Regions from separate parts of the Cytobacillus spongiae genome, predicted to be linked through region 1. Evidence: a T-box and tRNA genes for the amino acid it is inferred to sense, from the RefSeq annotation. Region 1 holds a T-box; the other regions hold tRNA genes.
The links. The T-box of region 1 lies ahead of LS684_RS15555 (valine--tRNA ligase). A T-box ahead of a tRNA ligase gene usually reads a tRNA of that ligase, here a tRNA-Val.
Positions count from the first base shown of each region.

Region 2: it encodes a tRNA-Val, which carries the amino acid that the T-box ahead of LS684_RS15555 (valine--tRNA ligase) is inferred to sense. The anticodon was not compared.
Region 3: it encodes a tRNA-Val, which carries the amino acid that the T-box ahead of LS684_RS15555 (valine--tRNA ligase) is inferred to sense. The anticodon was not compared.
Region 4: it encodes a tRNA-Val, which carries the amino acid that the T-box ahead of LS684_RS15555 (valine--tRNA ligase) is inferred to sense. The anticodon was not compared.

Region 1 covers NZ_CP089997.1:3,068,380-3,072,026, reverse strand. Annotated here, with positions in the region: gene ysxE (spore coat protein YsxE) at 1-765, shown strand, start outside; gene LS684_RS15560 (hypothetical protein) at 781-972, opposite strand; T-box leader at 1,175-1,408, shown strand; gene LS684_RS15555 (valine--tRNA ligase) at 1,534-3,647, shown strand, end outside.
Region 2 covers NZ_CP089997.1:952,029-955,675, forward strand. Annotated here, with positions in the region: rRNA gene LS684_RS04960 (23S ribosomal RNA) at 1-951, shown strand, start outside; rRNA gene rrf (5S ribosomal RNA) at 1,132-1,248, shown strand; tRNA gene LS684_RS04970 (tRNA-Glu) at 1,259-1,333, shown strand; tRNA gene LS684_RS04975 (tRNA-Val) at 1,343-1,418, shown strand; tRNA gene LS684_RS04980 (tRNA-Thr) at 1,429-1,504, shown strand; tRNA gene LS684_RS04985 (tRNA-Lys) at 1,515-1,590, shown strand; tRNA gene LS684_RS04990 (tRNA-Leu) at 1,601-1,682, shown strand; tRNA gene LS684_RS04995 (tRNA-Gly) at 1,695-1,769, shown strand; tRNA gene LS684_RS05000 (tRNA-Leu) at 1,778-1,863, shown strand; tRNA gene LS684_RS05005 (tRNA-Arg) at 1,878-1,954, shown strand; tRNA gene LS684_RS05010 (tRNA-Pro) at 1,958-2,034, shown strand; tRNA gene LS684_RS05015 (tRNA-Ala) at 2,052-2,127, shown strand; tRNA gene LS684_RS05020 (tRNA-Met) at 2,148-2,221, shown strand; tRNA gene LS684_RS05025 (tRNA-Ser) at 2,245-2,337, shown strand; tRNA gene LS684_RS05030 (tRNA-Met) at 2,362-2,435, shown strand; tRNA gene LS684_RS05035 (tRNA-Asp) at 2,439-2,515, shown strand; tRNA gene LS684_RS05040 (tRNA-Phe) at 2,703-2,775, shown strand; tRNA gene LS684_RS05045 (tRNA-Tyr) at 2,787-2,870, shown strand; tRNA gene LS684_RS05050 (tRNA-Trp) at 2,878-2,951, shown strand; tRNA gene LS684_RS05055 (tRNA-His) at 2,974-3,049, shown strand; tRNA gene LS684_RS05060 (tRNA-Gln) at 3,086-3,160, shown strand; tRNA gene LS684_RS05065 (tRNA-Cys) at 3,165-3,238, shown strand; tRNA gene LS684_RS05070 (tRNA-Gly) at 3,251-3,324, shown strand; tRNA gene LS684_RS05075 (tRNA-Ile) at 3,330-3,406, shown strand; tRNA gene LS684_RS05080 (tRNA-Asn) at 3,461-3,535, shown strand.
Region 3 covers NZ_CP089997.1:3,364,581-3,368,227, forward strand. Annotated here, with positions in the region: tRNA gene LS684_RS16950 (tRNA-Ile) at 1-10, opposite strand, end outside; tRNA gene LS684_RS16955 (tRNA-Gly) at 20-93, opposite strand; tRNA gene LS684_RS16960 (tRNA-Phe) at 103-178, opposite strand; tRNA gene LS684_RS16965 (tRNA-Asp) at 328-404, opposite strand; tRNA gene LS684_RS16970 (tRNA-Met) at 408-481, opposite strand; tRNA gene LS684_RS16975 (tRNA-Ser) at 505-597, opposite strand; tRNA gene LS684_RS16980 (tRNA-Ile) at 615-691, opposite strand; tRNA gene LS684_RS16985 (tRNA-Met) at 701-777, opposite strand; tRNA gene LS684_RS16990 (tRNA-Ala) at 798-873, opposite strand; tRNA gene LS684_RS16995 (tRNA-Pro) at 890-966, opposite strand; tRNA gene LS684_RS17000 (tRNA-Arg) at 970-1,046, opposite strand; tRNA gene LS684_RS17005 (tRNA-Leu) at 1,060-1,148, opposite strand; tRNA gene LS684_RS17010 (tRNA-Gly) at 1,157-1,231, opposite strand; tRNA gene LS684_RS17015 (tRNA-Leu) at 1,241-1,325, opposite strand; tRNA gene LS684_RS17020 (tRNA-Lys) at 1,336-1,411, opposite strand; tRNA gene LS684_RS17025 (tRNA-Thr) at 1,428-1,503, opposite strand; tRNA gene LS684_RS17030 (tRNA-Val) at 1,514-1,589, opposite strand; rRNA gene rrf (5S ribosomal RNA) at 1,599-1,715, opposite strand; rRNA gene LS684_RS17040 (23S ribosomal RNA) at 1,903-3,647, opposite strand, start outside.
Region 4 covers NZ_CP089997.1:786,589-790,235, forward strand. Annotated here, with positions in the region: rRNA gene LS684_RS04075 (23S ribosomal RNA) at 1-1,250, shown strand, start outside; rRNA gene rrf (5S ribosomal RNA) at 1,439-1,555, shown strand; tRNA gene LS684_RS04085 (tRNA-Asn) at 1,571-1,645, shown strand; tRNA gene LS684_RS04090 (tRNA-Ser) at 1,650-1,742, shown strand; tRNA gene LS684_RS04095 (tRNA-Glu) at 1,752-1,826, shown strand; tRNA gene LS684_RS04100 (tRNA-Val) at 1,836-1,911, shown strand; tRNA gene LS684_RS04105 (tRNA-Met) at 1,926-1,999, shown strand; tRNA gene LS684_RS04110 (tRNA-Asp) at 2,003-2,079, shown strand; tRNA gene LS684_RS04115 (tRNA-Phe) at 2,088-2,163, shown strand; tRNA gene LS684_RS04120 (tRNA-Tyr) at 2,235-2,318, shown strand; tRNA gene LS684_RS04125 (tRNA-Trp) at 2,325-2,398, shown strand; tRNA gene LS684_RS04130 (tRNA-His) at 2,421-2,496, shown strand; tRNA gene LS684_RS04135 (tRNA-Gln) at 2,578-2,652, shown strand; tRNA gene LS684_RS04140 (tRNA-Gly) at 2,656-2,730, shown strand; tRNA gene LS684_RS04145 (tRNA-Cys) at 2,740-2,813, shown strand; tRNA gene LS684_RS04150 (tRNA-Leu) at 2,852-2,940, shown strand; tRNA gene LS684_RS04155 (tRNA-Leu) at 2,960-3,041, shown strand; tRNA gene LS684_RS04160 (tRNA-Gly) at 3,111-3,184, shown strand; gene LS684_RS04165 (B3/B4 domain-containing protein) at 3,283-3,647, opposite strand, start outside.

The DNA.
Region 1 (3,647 bases):
GAGAATCGCTCAGAACGTCATCAAAAGCTGTTTCGGGAGCTGGCACGCATGCATACGATTTCTAGTCGAGAAATTCCAATTGATCAAGAAGAACGGACCGAGCATTATGAAAAGACATTGGAGCAATGGGAGAAGGAAGAGGAGTTTTTAGAAGGGTTTATGGAACAGTGTGAGGAAAAAATTTATCCTTCCCCGTTTGAAATGGCTTTTATCTTATATTTTAACGATATTAACCAAGCACTAAGATTTTCGAAAAATAAATTAAAAGAATGGTATGAAAAGACAAAAGAGGAGGAAAAAGCAAGAACTGTTGTTGTTCATGGGAAAGTTTCAACGGAGCACTTCCTTTATGATGACAGAGGGTATGGATACTTAGCAAACTTTGAAAAAGCTCGTGAAAGCTCACCATTCCACGATTTGTTACCTATCCTATCAAGGTCGCTAAAGACATATCCGAAGCAATGTGAAGAATGTGTGGATTGGCTTTATACGTATTTAAAATATGCTCCATTTAAAGAGGCAGAAATGCTCTTATTTACAAGTTATTTAGCACACCCAGCTCCAATTATAAAGGCTGCTGAAAAATATTATCATACAGAAGGAAACAAGAGTGAAAGAAAGAATCTTCAACATCTACAAAAGCAATATTGGCTACTAAAGAATACAGAATATGTGGTCATGAGAATTGATGAAATTGAGAAGCAAAAGCAGCAGGCAAAGGAGCAAGCCGCTCAAGCAGAAGCACAGAAAGGAGCCCAAGACTAACGTAGTTAGGGCTCCTTAAATAAATTCTAAATGAAATGCAACAGCAATCAGAATAAAGATGGCTAGTAGCATGACATCAAAAGTTGTTGGTATTAAAAAAGTTCGTATTCCTTGAAAGATGCAAAACGGAATAATCAGTTGAGAGCAAATTCCCCTAATTGAACGTAACCAAGGTGGTAGCGTGTATGGATTATATTTTCTGCGCATCTGTCCCCATCCTTTCGTCAATAATAAGTTTTGAGTACTTAAACCGTAGAGATAGGATTACTTTATCTTATGTATATGTTTGTTTGATTGTGTCTTTCACCTAAATTTTTCCCTCGTAATGTATAAAAGTAAAAAAAATCGTATATGCTTATTGACGTAAATCCCTTTTTTTCGGTAGTATATCTAATATAATCATTCCATATTTGTAGCTAAGATAGGGAAGAGTACAGTGTCCTTTACTTTTAAAGAGAGGAAAGCCATTTGCTGAAAGGCTTTCTAAGTAAACCATTGGAAGGTCGCCCTGGAGCTTCTTTTGCGAAAGGCTTGGTCTGAGTAGTGAGAGACGGAGATCCGTTATCCATGTAAGTGCCAATTTGGTTTATTTGCCAATTGGAAAAAAGGTGGTACCGCGAAATAGCATCCATTCGTCCTTTTATGAGACGGATGGATTTTTTTGTTTTACGTAGGTTCTTGTTCTCTAGGCTTTTGCATAGCAGGTCAGATGAACTGAAGTGGAACAGTGTAACTAGAATTTCAAGTTCTTAAATGGAGGAATAAAAAATGGAAAACAATGAGTTACAAATGCCTACAAAGTATAATCCAAGTAGCATTGAAAAAGGCCGTTATAATTGGTGGTTAGATGGGAAATTTTTCGAGGCGAAGGATGATGAGGAAAAACAGCCATATACGATTGTCATTCCCCCGCCGAATGTAACAGGAAAGCTTCACTTAGGTCATGCCTGGGATACGACACTCCAAGATATATTAACTCGTATGAAGCGTATGCAAGGCTACGATGTTTTATGGCTTCCGGGAATGGATCACGCAGGTATTGCGACTCAAGCAAAGGTAGAAGAAAAGCTTCGCAATGATGGAAAAAGCCGTTATGATCTAGGCAGGGAGAAATTTGTAGAAGAAACTTGGAAATGGAAGGAAGAATACGCAAGTCATATTCGTGAGCAGTGGTCGAAGCTAGGCTTAGGCTTAGATTATAGCCGTGAGCGTTTTACGTTAGATGAGGGGCTATCAAAGGCGGTTCGTGAAGTATTCGTATCTCTTTTCAACAAAGGCCTAATATACCGCGGCGAATATATCATTAACTGGGATCCAGCTACGAAGACGGCTTTATCCGATATAGAAGTAATTTACAAGGATGTTCAAGGTGCGTTCTATCATATGAAATATCCTCTAGCAGATGGATCTGGGCATATTGAAATTGCCACAACCCGTCCAGAAACAATGCTTGGTGACTCAGCTGTTGCTGTTCATCCGGAAGATGATCGCTATAAGCACTTAATTGGAAAAATGGTTACATTACCGATTGTTGGTCGTGAAATTCCAATTGTAGGTGATGATTATGTTGATATGGAGTTCGGTTCAGGAGCCGTGAAAATTACACCAGCACATGATCCAAACGATTTCGAAATCGGAAACCGACACAATTTAGATCGGATCCTTGTGATGAACGAGGATGGAAGCATGAATGACAAAGCTGGTAAATATAGTGGAATGGATCGTTTTGAATGCCGTAAGCAGATTGTGAAAGATTTGCAGGAGCAAGGAGTGCTTTTCAAAATCGAAGAGCATATGCACTCAGTTGGACACTCGGAACGAAGCGGAGCTGTAGTTGAACCATATTTATCTACTCAATGGTTTGTAAAAATGCAACCATTAGCAGATGAGGCAGTTGCACTTCAAAATAAAGAAAATAAGGTGAACTTTGTTCCAGAACGCTTTGAAAAGACATACCTACATTGGATGGAAAATATTCGCGACTGGTGTATTTCTCGACAGCTTTGGTGGGGGCATCGCATTCCAGCTTGGTATCATAAAGAAACAGGTGAAGTATATGTAGGCAATGAAGCTCCTTCAGATATTGAAAATTGGGAGCAGGATAAGGATGTCTTAGATACATGGTTCAGTTCTGCCTTGTGGCCTTTTTCAACGATGGGCTGGCCAGATACAGGAGCAGCTGATTTCAAACGCTATTATCCAACAGCTTGTTTAGTAACAGGCTACGATATCATCTTCTTCTGGGTATCGCGAATGATTTTCCAAGGGCTTGAATTTACCGGTCAACGTCCATTTAACGATGTATTAATTCATGGTCTTGTTCGTGATGCACAAGGGAGAAAAATGAGTAAATCTCTAGGCAATGGAGTTGACCCAATGGATGTTATTGACCAATATGGAGCGGACTCTTTACGTTATTTCTTATCTACTGGCAGCTCGCCTGGTCAAGACCTTCGCTTTAGCATGGAAAAGGTTGAAGCAACTTGGAACTTTGCTAATAAAATTTGGAATGCCTCAAGATTTGCGTTAATGAATATGAACGGTATGAAGTTTGAAGAAATTGATCTAACAGGTGAAAAGTCTGTTGCCGATAAATGGATATTAACACGACTAAATGAAACGATTGAAACGGTAACAAGGCTATCAGACCGTTATGAATTTGGGGAGGTTGGCCGAATACTCTACAATTTCATCTGGGATGATTTCTGTGATTGGTATATTGAAATGGCGAAGCTTCCTTTAAATGGAGAAGATGAAGCAGCCAAGAAAACAACTCGTTCAATTCTTGCATATGTATTAGATCAAACTATGCGTCTGCTTCACCCATTCATGCCATTTATAACAGAAGAAATTTGGCAAAACCTACCACATAAAGGGGAATC
Region 2 (3,647 bases), 2.0 Mb from region 1:
GGTAAGTTCCGACCCGCACGAAAGGCGTAACGATCTGGGCACTGTCTCAACGAGAGACTCGGTGAAATTATAGTACCTGTGAAGATGCAGGTTACCCGCGACAGGACGGAAAGACCCCGTGGAGCTTTACTGTAGCCTGATATTGAATTTTGGTACAGCTTGTACAGGATAGGTAGGAGCCTTGGAAGCCGGAGCGCCAGCTTCGGTGGAGGCATTGGTGGGATACTACCCTGGCTGTATTGAAATTCTAACCCACGCCCCTGATCGGGGCGGGAGACAGTGTCAGGTGGGCAGTTTGACTGGGGCGGTCGCCTCCTAAAGAGTAACGGAGGCGCCCAAAGGTTCCCTCAGAATGGTTGGAAATCATTCGTAGAGTGTAAAGGCACAAGGGAGCTTGACTGCGAGACCTACAAGTCGAGCAGGGACGAAAGTCGGGCTTAGTGATCCGGTGGTTCCGCATGGAAGGGCCATCGCTCAACGGATAAAAGCTACCCCGGGGATAACAGGCTTATCTCCCCCAAGAGTCCACATCGACGGGGAGGTTTGGCACCTCGATGTCGGCTCATCGCATCCTGGGGCTGTAGTCGGTCCCAAGGGTTGGGCTGTTCGCCCATTAAAGCGGTACGCGAGCTGGGTTCAGAACGTCGTGAGACAGTTCGGTCCCTATCCGTCGTGGGCGTAGGAAATTTGAGAGGAGCTGTCCTTAGTACGAGAGGACCGGGATGGACGCACCGCTGGTGTACCAGTTGTCTTGCCAAAGGCATCGCTGGGTAGCTATGTGCGGAAGGGATAAGTGCTGAAAGCATCTAAGCATGAAGCCCCCCTCAAGATGAGATTTCCCATAGCGCAAGCTAGTAAGATCCCTGAAAGATGATCAGGTTGATAGGTCAGAGGTGGAAGCATGGTGACATGTGGAGCTGACTGATACTAATCGATCGAGGACTTAACCAAATAAGAAAGCGAAGGCGACTGTACAACTTCGATAGAAGGTAGGAGCCGGAGCTGGATTAGTTATGAAAATGGCATTACCGTTATTCTTTCTTCTTCTATACATTATCTAGTTTTGAGGGAATGAACCTCTTGACAAAATATTATTGTTTTGTTAATATAATTTTTGTCGCTAATTTAAAGTCTAGTAATTATTGCGAGAAGGTCACACCCGTTCCCATGCCGAACACGGAAGTTAAGTTTCTCAGCGCCGATGGTAGTTAGGGGCTGTCCCCTTGTGAGAGTAGGACATTGCTAGACTTACTAAATTGGCCCGTTGGTCAAGCGGTTAAGACACCGCCCTTTCACGGCGGTAACACGGGTTCGAATCCCGTACGGGTCACCATTTTAATATGGAGGATTAGCTCAGCTGGGAGAGCACCTGCCTTACAAGCAGGGGGTCGGCGGTTCGATCCCGTCATCCTCCACCATATGTTTTATGCCGGTGTAGCTCAATTGGTAGAGCAACTGACTTGTAATCAGTAGGTTGGGGGTTCAAGTCCTCTCGCCGGCACCATTTTTTGAATGAGCCATTAGCTCAGTCGGTAGAGCATCTGACTTTTAATCAGAGGGTCGAAGGTTCGAGTCCTTCATGGCTCACCATTTAGAATATGCGGGTGTGGCGGAATTGGCAGACGCACCAGACTTAGGATCTGGCGCCGCAAGGCGTGGGGGTTCGACTCCCTTCACCCGCATTATTTATATATGCGGAAGTAGTTCAGTGGTAGAACACCACCTTGCCAAGGTGGGGGTCGCGGGTTCGAATCCCGTCTTCCGCTCCAAAGATAGTGCCGGGGTGGCGGAACTGGCAGACGCACAGGACTTAAAATCCTGCGGTAGGTGACTACCGTACCGGTTCGATTCCGGTCCTCGGCATCATTTTATAAAAAGCGCCCGTAGCTCAATTGGATAGAGCGTTTGACTACGGATCAAAAGGTTAGGGGTTCGACTCCTCTCGGGCGCGCCATTACGGGAAGTAGCTCAGCTTGGTAGAGCACTTGGTTTGGGACCAAGGGGTCGCAGGTTCGAATCCTGTCTTCCCGACCACTTCTTATAAATTCATTGGGGCCTTAGCTCAGCTGGGAGAGCGCCTGCCTTGCACGCAGGAGGTCAGCGGTTCGATCCCGCTAGGCTCCACCAATTATAATTTGATTCATCATGGCGGCGTAGCTCAGCTGGCTAGAGCGTACGGTTCATACCCGTGAGGTCGTGGGTTCGATTCCCTCCGCCGCTATTAACTTCATATTATAATTAAACGGAGGAATACCCAAGTTCGGCTGAAGGGATCGGTCTTGAAAACCGACAGGCGGGTTAAACCGCGCGGGGGTTCGAATCCCTCTTCCTCCTCCATATTTTTTATTACTATTATATTATCGCGGGGTGGAGCAGTCCGGTAGCTCGTCGGGCTCATAACCCGAAGGTCGCAGGTTCAAATCCTGTCCCCGCAATTTGGTCCGGTAGTTCAGTTGGTTAGAATGCCTGCCTGTCACGCAGGAGGTCGCGGGTTCGAGTCCCGTCCGGACCGCCATTTTTACGAAACAAGTAATACATTATTATATTTGCTCAGTAGCTCAGTCGGTAGAGCACGAATGAATAAGCTTCTTGAATAATCAACAGCGTACCGATTGAATGGCTTCATGAATAATCATTCTGAAATCGGGACGAAGGTTTGACTTTGACTCATTTTACGAAATAAGTATGTTAAAATATTATTTGGCTCAGTAGCTCAGTCGGTAGAGCAAAGGACTGAAAATCCTTGTGTCGGCGGTTCGATTCCGTCCTGAGCCACCTTTCATTATGGAGGGGTAGCGAAGTGGCTAAACGCGGCGGACTGTAAATCCGCTCCTTCGGGTTCGGCGGTTCGAATCCGTCCCCCTCCACCATTTACATAGGGGCATAGTTTAACGGTAGAACAGAGGTCTCCAAAACCTCCGGTGTGGGTTCGATTCCTACTGCCCCTGCCAATCAAACAAAGTATTTATCATGGCGGCTGTGGCGAAGTGGTTAACGCATCGGATTGTGGCTCCGACACTCGTGGGTTCGATTCCCATCAGTCGCCCCATTATTATTAAATAATTTAATATGTGATTATAAATAGTGGGCTATAGCCAAGCGGTAAGGCAACGGACTTTGACTCCGTCATGCGTAGGTTCGAATCCTGCTAGCCCAGCCAAAAGGGCGGCATAGCCAAGTGGTAAGGCAGAGGTCTGCAAAACCTTCACCACCGGTTCAAATCCGGTTGCCGCCTCCATTTAATTAATATGCGGGTGTAGTTTAATGGTAAAACCTCAGCCTTCCAAGCTGATGTCGTGGGTTCGATTCCCATCACCCGCTCCAATTAGGGGCCTATAGCTCAGCTGGTTAGAGCGCACGCCTGATAAGCGTGAGGTCGATGGTTCGAGTCCATTTAGGCCCACCATAATATACACTTGAATTTTTATGAATATACATGGTATTATATACATATTAACATTCCACAGTAGCTCAGTGGTAGAGCTATCGGCTGTTAACCGATCGGTCGCAGGTTCGAGTCCTGCCTGTGGAGCCAAACTATACATACAAGCTGGAGAGTAATTCTTCGGTTTTTTTTTGTGCTATTTATCAAATATATCCTAACTAAGAATATAGGTTATTTGCAAATGATAAAAAACACCTCTCCT
Region 3 (3,647 bases), 300 kb from region 1:
CTATAGGCCCAAGATCAAATGGAGCGGGTGATGGGAATCGAACCCACGACATCAGCTTGGAAGGCTGAGGTTTTACCATTAAACTACACCCGCATATAACAATGGTGGCTCAGGACGGAATCGAACCGCCGACACAAGGATTTTCAGTCCTTTGCTCTACCGACTGAGCTACTGAGCCAAATTTAATAGTGATTTACTTATTTTAAAAATGTTCGTAAAATGTGTCAAACCTTCGTTCCGATTTCAGAATGATTATTCAAGAAGCTTATTCGGTCGTGCTCTACCGACTGAGCCAAATATAATAATACATTACTTATTTCGTGAAAATGGCGGTCCGGACGGGACTCGAACCCGCGACCTCCTGCGTGACAGGCAGGCATTCTAACCAACTGAACTACCGGACCAAATTGCGGGGACAGGATTTGAACCTGCGACCTTCGGGTTATGAGCCCGACGAGCTACCGGACTGCTCCACCCCGCGATAATAATATTTAGATAAATAAGTGGCGGAGGAAGAGGGATTCGAACCCCCGCGCGGTTTAACCCGCCTGTCGGTTTTCAAGACCGATCCCTTCAGCCGGACTTGGGTATTCCTCCGCAGTATAAAATTGAGATGGTGGACCTTGTAGGACTCGAACCTACGACCGGACGGTTATGAGCCGTCTGCTCTAACCAGCTGAGCTAAAGGTCCAAGACTTCATGGTAGCGGCGGAGGGAATCGAACCCACGACCTCACGGGTATGAACCGTACGCTCTAGCCAGCTGAGCTACGCCGCCATGATAAATCAAAGTATAATTGGTGGAGCCTAGCGGGATCGAACCGCTGACCTCCTGCGTGCAAGGCAGGCGCTCTCCCAGCTGAGCTAAGGCCCCAATCTTTTTTAGAAAATGGTCGGGAAGACAGGATTCGAACCTGCGACCCCTTGGTCCCAAACCAAGTGCTCTACCAAGCTGAGCTACTTCCCGAAATGGCGCGCCCGAGAGGAGTCGAACCCCTAACCTTTTGATCCGTAGTCAAACGCTCTATCCAATTGAGCTACGGGCGCAATATTTATAAAATGGTGCCGAGGACCGGAATCGAACCGGTACGGTAGTCACCTACCGCAGGATTTTAAGTCCTGTGCGTCTGCCAGTTCCGCCACCCCGGCACTACCTTTGGAGCGGAAGACGGGATTCGAACCCGCGACCCCCACCTTGGCAAGGTGGTGTTCTACCACTGAACTACTTCCGCATATATAATTGGTGCGGGTGAAGGGAGTCGAACCCCCACGCCTTGCGGCGCCAGATCCTAAGTCTGGTGCGTCTGCCAATTCCGCCACACCCGCATGATATAAATGGTGAGCCATGAAGGACTCGAACCTTCGACCCTCTGATTAAAAGTCAGATGCTCTACCGACTGAGCTAATGGCTCATATTAGTATATAAAATGGTGCCGGCGAGAGGACTTGAACCCCCAACCTACTGATTACAAGTCAGTTGCTCTACCAATTGAGCTACACCGGCATAAAGAATATGGTGGAGGATGACGGGATCGAACCGCCGACCCCCTGCTTGTAAGGCAGGTGCTCTCCCAGCTGAGCTAATCCTCCATTATATACGCTTGGCGACGTCCTACTCTCACAAGGGGACAGCCCCTAACTACCATCGGCGCTGAGAAGCTTAACTTCCGTGTTCGGCATGGGAACGGGTGTGACCTTCTCGCTATCGTCACCAAACTTTTCTTAAAGACATATATTATTATAATATGTTTTAAGTATTTTTCAAGAGAAATTTTATATTTATTCCCTCAAAACTAGATAATGTATAGAAGAAGAAAGAATATCGGTAATGCCATTTTCATAACTAGTCCAGCTACGGCTCCTACCTTCTATCGAAGTTGTACAGTCGCCTTCGCTTTCTTATTTGGTTAAGTCCTCGATCGATTAGTATCAGTCAGCTCCACATGTCACCATGCTTCCACCTCTGACCTATCAACCTGATCATCTTTCAGGGATCTTACTAGCTTGCGCTATGGGAAATCTCATCTTGAGGGGGGCTTCATGCTTAGATGCTTTCAGCACTTATCCCTTCCGCACATAGCTACCCAGCGATGCCTTTGGCAAGACAACTGGTACACCAGCGGTGCGTCCATCCCGGTCCTCTCGTACTAAGGACAGCTCCTCTCAAATTTCCTACGCCCACGACGGATAGGGACCGAACTGTCTCACGACGTTCTGAACCCAGCTCGCGTACCGCTTTAATGGGCGAACAGCCCAACCCTTGGGACCGACTACAGCCCCAGGATGCGATGAGCCGACATCGAGGTGCCAAACCTCCCCGTCGATGTGGACTCTTGGGGGAGATAAGCCTGTTATCCCCGGGGTAGCTTTTATCCGTTGAGCGATGGCCCTTCCATGCGGAACCACCGGATCACTAAGCCCGACTTTCGTCCCTGCTCGACTTGTAGGTCTCGCAGTCAAGCTCCCTTGTGCCTTTACACTCTACGAATGATTTCCAACCATTCTGAGGGAACCTTTGGGCGCCTCCGTTACTCTTTAGGAGGCGACCGCCCCAGTCAAACTGCCCACCTGACACTGTCTCCCGCCCCGATCAGGGGCGTGGGTTAGAATTTCAATACAGCCAGGGTAGTATCCCACCAATGCCTCCACCGAAGCTGGCGCTCCGGCTTCCAAGGCTCCTACCTATCCTGTACAAGCTGTACCAAAATTCAATATCAGGCTACAGTAAAGCTCCACGGGGTCTTTCCGTCCTGTCGCGGGTAACCTGCATCTTCACAGGTACTATAATTTCACCGAGTCTCTCGTTGAGACAGTGCCCAGATCGTTACGCCTTTCGTGCGGGTCGGAACTTACCCGACAAGGAATTTCGCTACCTTAGGACCGTTATAGTTACGGCCGCCGTTTACTGGGGCTTCGATTCAGAGCTTCGCTTACGCTAACCCCTCCTCTTAACCTTCCAGCACCGGGCAGGCGTCAGCCCCTATACTTCGCCTTGCGGCTTTGCAGAGACCTGTGTTTTTGCTAAACAGTCGCCTGGGCCTATTCACTGCGGCTTTTCAGGGCTATTCACCCTAAAAAGCACCCCTTCTCCCGAAGTTACGGGGTCATTTTGCCGAGTTCCTTAACGAGAGTTCTCTCGCTCACCTTAGGATTCTCTCCTCGCCTACCTGTGTCGGTTTGCGGTACGGGCACCTTTTTCCTCGCTAGAGGCTTTTCTTGGCAGTGTGGAATCAGGAACTTCGGTACTTTATTTCCCTCGCCATCACAGCTCCGCCTTATGGTAACGGGATTTGCCTCGTTACCGGCCTAACTGCTTGGACGCGCATATCCAACAGCGCGCTTACCCTATCCTCCTGCGTCCCCCCATTGCTCAAACGGAAAAGAGGTGGTACAGGAATATCAACCTGTTGTCCATCGCCTACGCTTTTCAGCCTCGGCTTAGGTCCCGACTAACCCTGAGCGGACGAGCCTTCCTCAGGAAACCTTAGGCATTCGGTGGATGGGATTCTCACCCATCTTTCGCTACTCATACCGGCATTCTCACTTCTAAGCGCTCCACCAGTCCTTGCGGTCTAGCTTCAACGCCCTTAGAACGCTCTCCTACCACTGACATCGTAGATGTCAATCCACAGCTTCGGTGATACGTTT
Region 4 (3,647 bases), 1.8 Mb from region 1:
AATCCTAAGGTGAGCGAGAGAACTCTCGTTAAGGAACTCGGCAAAATGACCCCGTAACTTCGGGAGAAGGGGTGCTTTTTAGGGTGAATAGCCCTGAAAAGCCGCAGTGAATAGGCCCAGGCGACTGTTTAGCAAAAACACAGGTCTCTGCAAAGCCGCAAGGCGAAGTATAGGGGCTGACGCCTGCCCGGTGCTGGAAGGTTAAGAGGAGGGGTTAGCGTAAGCGAAGCTCTGAATCGAAGCCCCAGTAAACGGCGGCCGTAACTATAACGGTCCTAAGGTAGCGAAATTCCTTGTCGGGTAAGTTCCGACCCGCACGAAAGGCGTAACGATCTGGGCACTGTCTCAACGAGAGACTCGGTGAAATTATAGTACCTGTGAAGATGCAGGTTACCCGCGACAGGACGGAAAGACCCCGTGGAGCTTTACTGTAGCCTGATATTGAATTTTGGTACAGCTTGTACAGGATAGGTAGGAGCCTTGGAAGCCGGAGCGCCAGCTTCGGTGGAGGCATTGGTGGGATACTACCCTGGCTGTATTGAAATTCTAACCCACGCCCCTGATCGGGGCGGGAGACAGTGTCAGGTGGGCAGTTTGACTGGGGCGGTCGCCTCCTAAAGAGTAACGGAGGCGCCCAAAGGTTCCCTCAGAATGGTTGGAAATCATTCGTAGAGTGTAAAGGCACAAGGGAGCTTGACTGCGAGACCTACAAGTCGAGCAGGGACGAAAGTCGGGCTTAGTGATCCGGTGGTTCCGCATGGAAGGGCCATCGCTCAACGGATAAAAGCTACCCCGGGGATAACAGGCTTATCTCCCCCAAGAGTCCACATCGACGGGGAGGTTTGGCACCTCGATGTCGGCTCATCGCATCCTGGGGCTGTAGTCGGTCCCAAGGGTTGGGCTGTTCGCCCATTAAAGCGGTACGCGAGCTGGGTTCAGAACGTCGTGAGACAGTTCGGTCCCTATCCGTCGTGGGCGTAGGAAATTTGAGAGGAGCTGTCCTTAGTACGAGAGGACCGGGATGGACGCACCGCTGGTGTACCAGTTGTCTTGCCAAAGGCATCGCTGGGTAGCTATGTGCGGAAGGGATAAGTGCTGAAAGCATCTAAGCATGAAGCCCCCCTCAAGATGAGATTTCCCATAGCGCAAGCTAGTAAGATCCCTGAAAGATGATCAGGTTGATAGGTCAGAGGTGGAAGCATGGTGACATGTGGAGCTGACTGATACTAATCGATCGAGGACTTAACCAAATAAGAAAGCGAAGGCGACTGTACAACTTCGATAGAAGGTAGGAGCCGTAGCTGGACTAGTTATGAAAATGGCATTACCGATATTCTTTCTTCTTCTATACATTATCTAGTTTTGAGGGATCAAATATTAAAAACCTCTTGAAAAACATTAGTATATTTTATATAATACTATTTGTCTTTCTAAATAGTTTGGTGGCGATAGCGAGAAGGTCACACCCGTTCCCATGCCGAACACGGAAGTTAAGCTTCTCAGCGCCGATGGTAGTTAGGGGCTGTCCCCTTGTGAGAGTAGGACGTCGCCAAGCTGTTATAATTATTATTCCGCAGTAGCTCAGTGGTAGAGCATTCGGCTGTTAACCGAACGGTCGTAGGTTCGAGTCCTACCTGCGGAGCCATTTAGGAGAGCTGTCCGAGTGGCCGAAGGAGCACGATTGGAAATCGTGTAGGCGGGCAAAACCTGTCTCAAGGGTTCAAATCCCTTGCTCTCCGCCATTATATACTGGCCCGTTGGTCAAGCGGTTAAGACACCGCCCTTTCACGGCGGTAACACGGGTTCGAATCCCGTACGGGTCACCACTTTAATATGGAGGATTAGCTCAGCTGGGAGAGCACCTGCCTTACAAGCAGGGGGTCGGCGGTTCGATCCCGTCATCCTCCACCATTATATACTATTATCGCGGGGTGGAGCAGTCTGGTAGCTCGTCGGGCTCATAACCCGAAGGTCGCAGGTTCAAATCCTGTCCCCGCAATTTGGTCCGGTAGTTCAGTTGGTTAGAATGCCTGCCTGTCACGCAGGAGGTCGCGGGTTCGAGTCCCGTCCGGACCGCCATTTCATTTGGCTCAGTAGCTCAGTTGGTAGAGCAAAGGACTGAAAATCCTTGTGTCGGCGGTTCGATTCCGTCCTGAGCCACCATTTTATGTACTATTATGACACTATAGGAATACTATAAGTGTTATTTATATGTTATAATCATTCATATTACTGGAGGGGTAGCGAAGTGGCTAAACGCGGCGGACTGTAAATCCGCTCCTTCGGGTTCGGCGGTTCGAATCCGTCCCCCTCCACCATTAAATAGGGGCATAGTTTAACGGTAGAACAGAGGTCTCCAAAACCTCCGGTGTGGGTTCGATTCCTACTGCCCCTGCCAACCAAACTTAATATTCATTATGGCGGCTGTGGCGAAGTGGTTAACGCATCGGATTGTGGCTCCGACACTCGTGGGTTCGATTCCCATCAGTCGCCCCATTTTTAGTAACATCTCATATTCAATTGCATATATTAAGTATTGTCATCATAAAAATTAAAAAATAGTGATCGTTCATTCATTGGGCTATAGCCAAGCGGTAAGGCAACGGACTTTGACTCCGTCATGCGTAGGTTCGAATCCTGCTAGCCCAGCCATTTGCGGAAGTAGTTCAGTGGTAGAACACCACCTTGCCAAGGTGGGGGTCGCGGGTTCGAATCCCGTCTTCCGCTCCATATTTTTTCGGCGGCATAGCCAAGTGGTAAGGCAGAGGTCTGCAAAACCTTTACCACCGGTTCGAATCCGGTTGCCGCCTCCATCTTTTTTTTACACACTTGGACAAGCCTTACGATAAATGCCGGGGTGGCGGAACTGGCAGACGCACAGGACTTAAAATCCTGCGGTAGGTGACTACCGTACCGGTTCGATTCCGGTCCTCGGCACCACTTAATAGTAACTTGATATGCCGGTGTGGCGGAATTGGCAGACGCGCACGACTCAAAATCGTGTTCCTTCTGGAGTGTCGGTTCGACCCCGACCACCGGTATCTCTCATAACAGGTTTTCCTGTTTTATTTTTTGCATAAGCTTCGACAAATTCTGAGTAATTTTGCAACGCGGGTGTAGTTTAATGGTAAAACCTCAGCCTTCCAAGCTGATGTCGTGGGTTCGATTCCCATCACCCGCTCCATACATATTAGGTCACAACGCAGTATCTCGTTTGAAACATAACGTGGTATTGCGTTTTTTCTTTGTTCTGACCTAATGAATACAAAAAAAGGATGCTCCTTAGCATCCTTTTACTTGAAATTGACTTTCTCCTCCATGAATTTGGGTAAACATATTCATTAGGGACTCTATTAGCTTAGTACTTTCTTCGGAGGTCAAGGAAGGTCTTAAATATACAATTTGAAGTGCGTTGGTCGTTTCTACTGTGACGGCTGACCTTTGTGAATCTACAAAAGGTGTTCCAAACGGGCCGGATTCATCAGCTGTAATCAAGAGATGTTCCAATGAATTTTCTCTTCCATTTAATCCTTCGTACACTTCTCCTGTAGCTCCTATACGCATCTCGATTGTACCACTGAGTTTGTCTAGGTCATATATGCCAATGGGAACCCTGTATTGAAGAGAAAAGAAATTGTTCAGGTCTG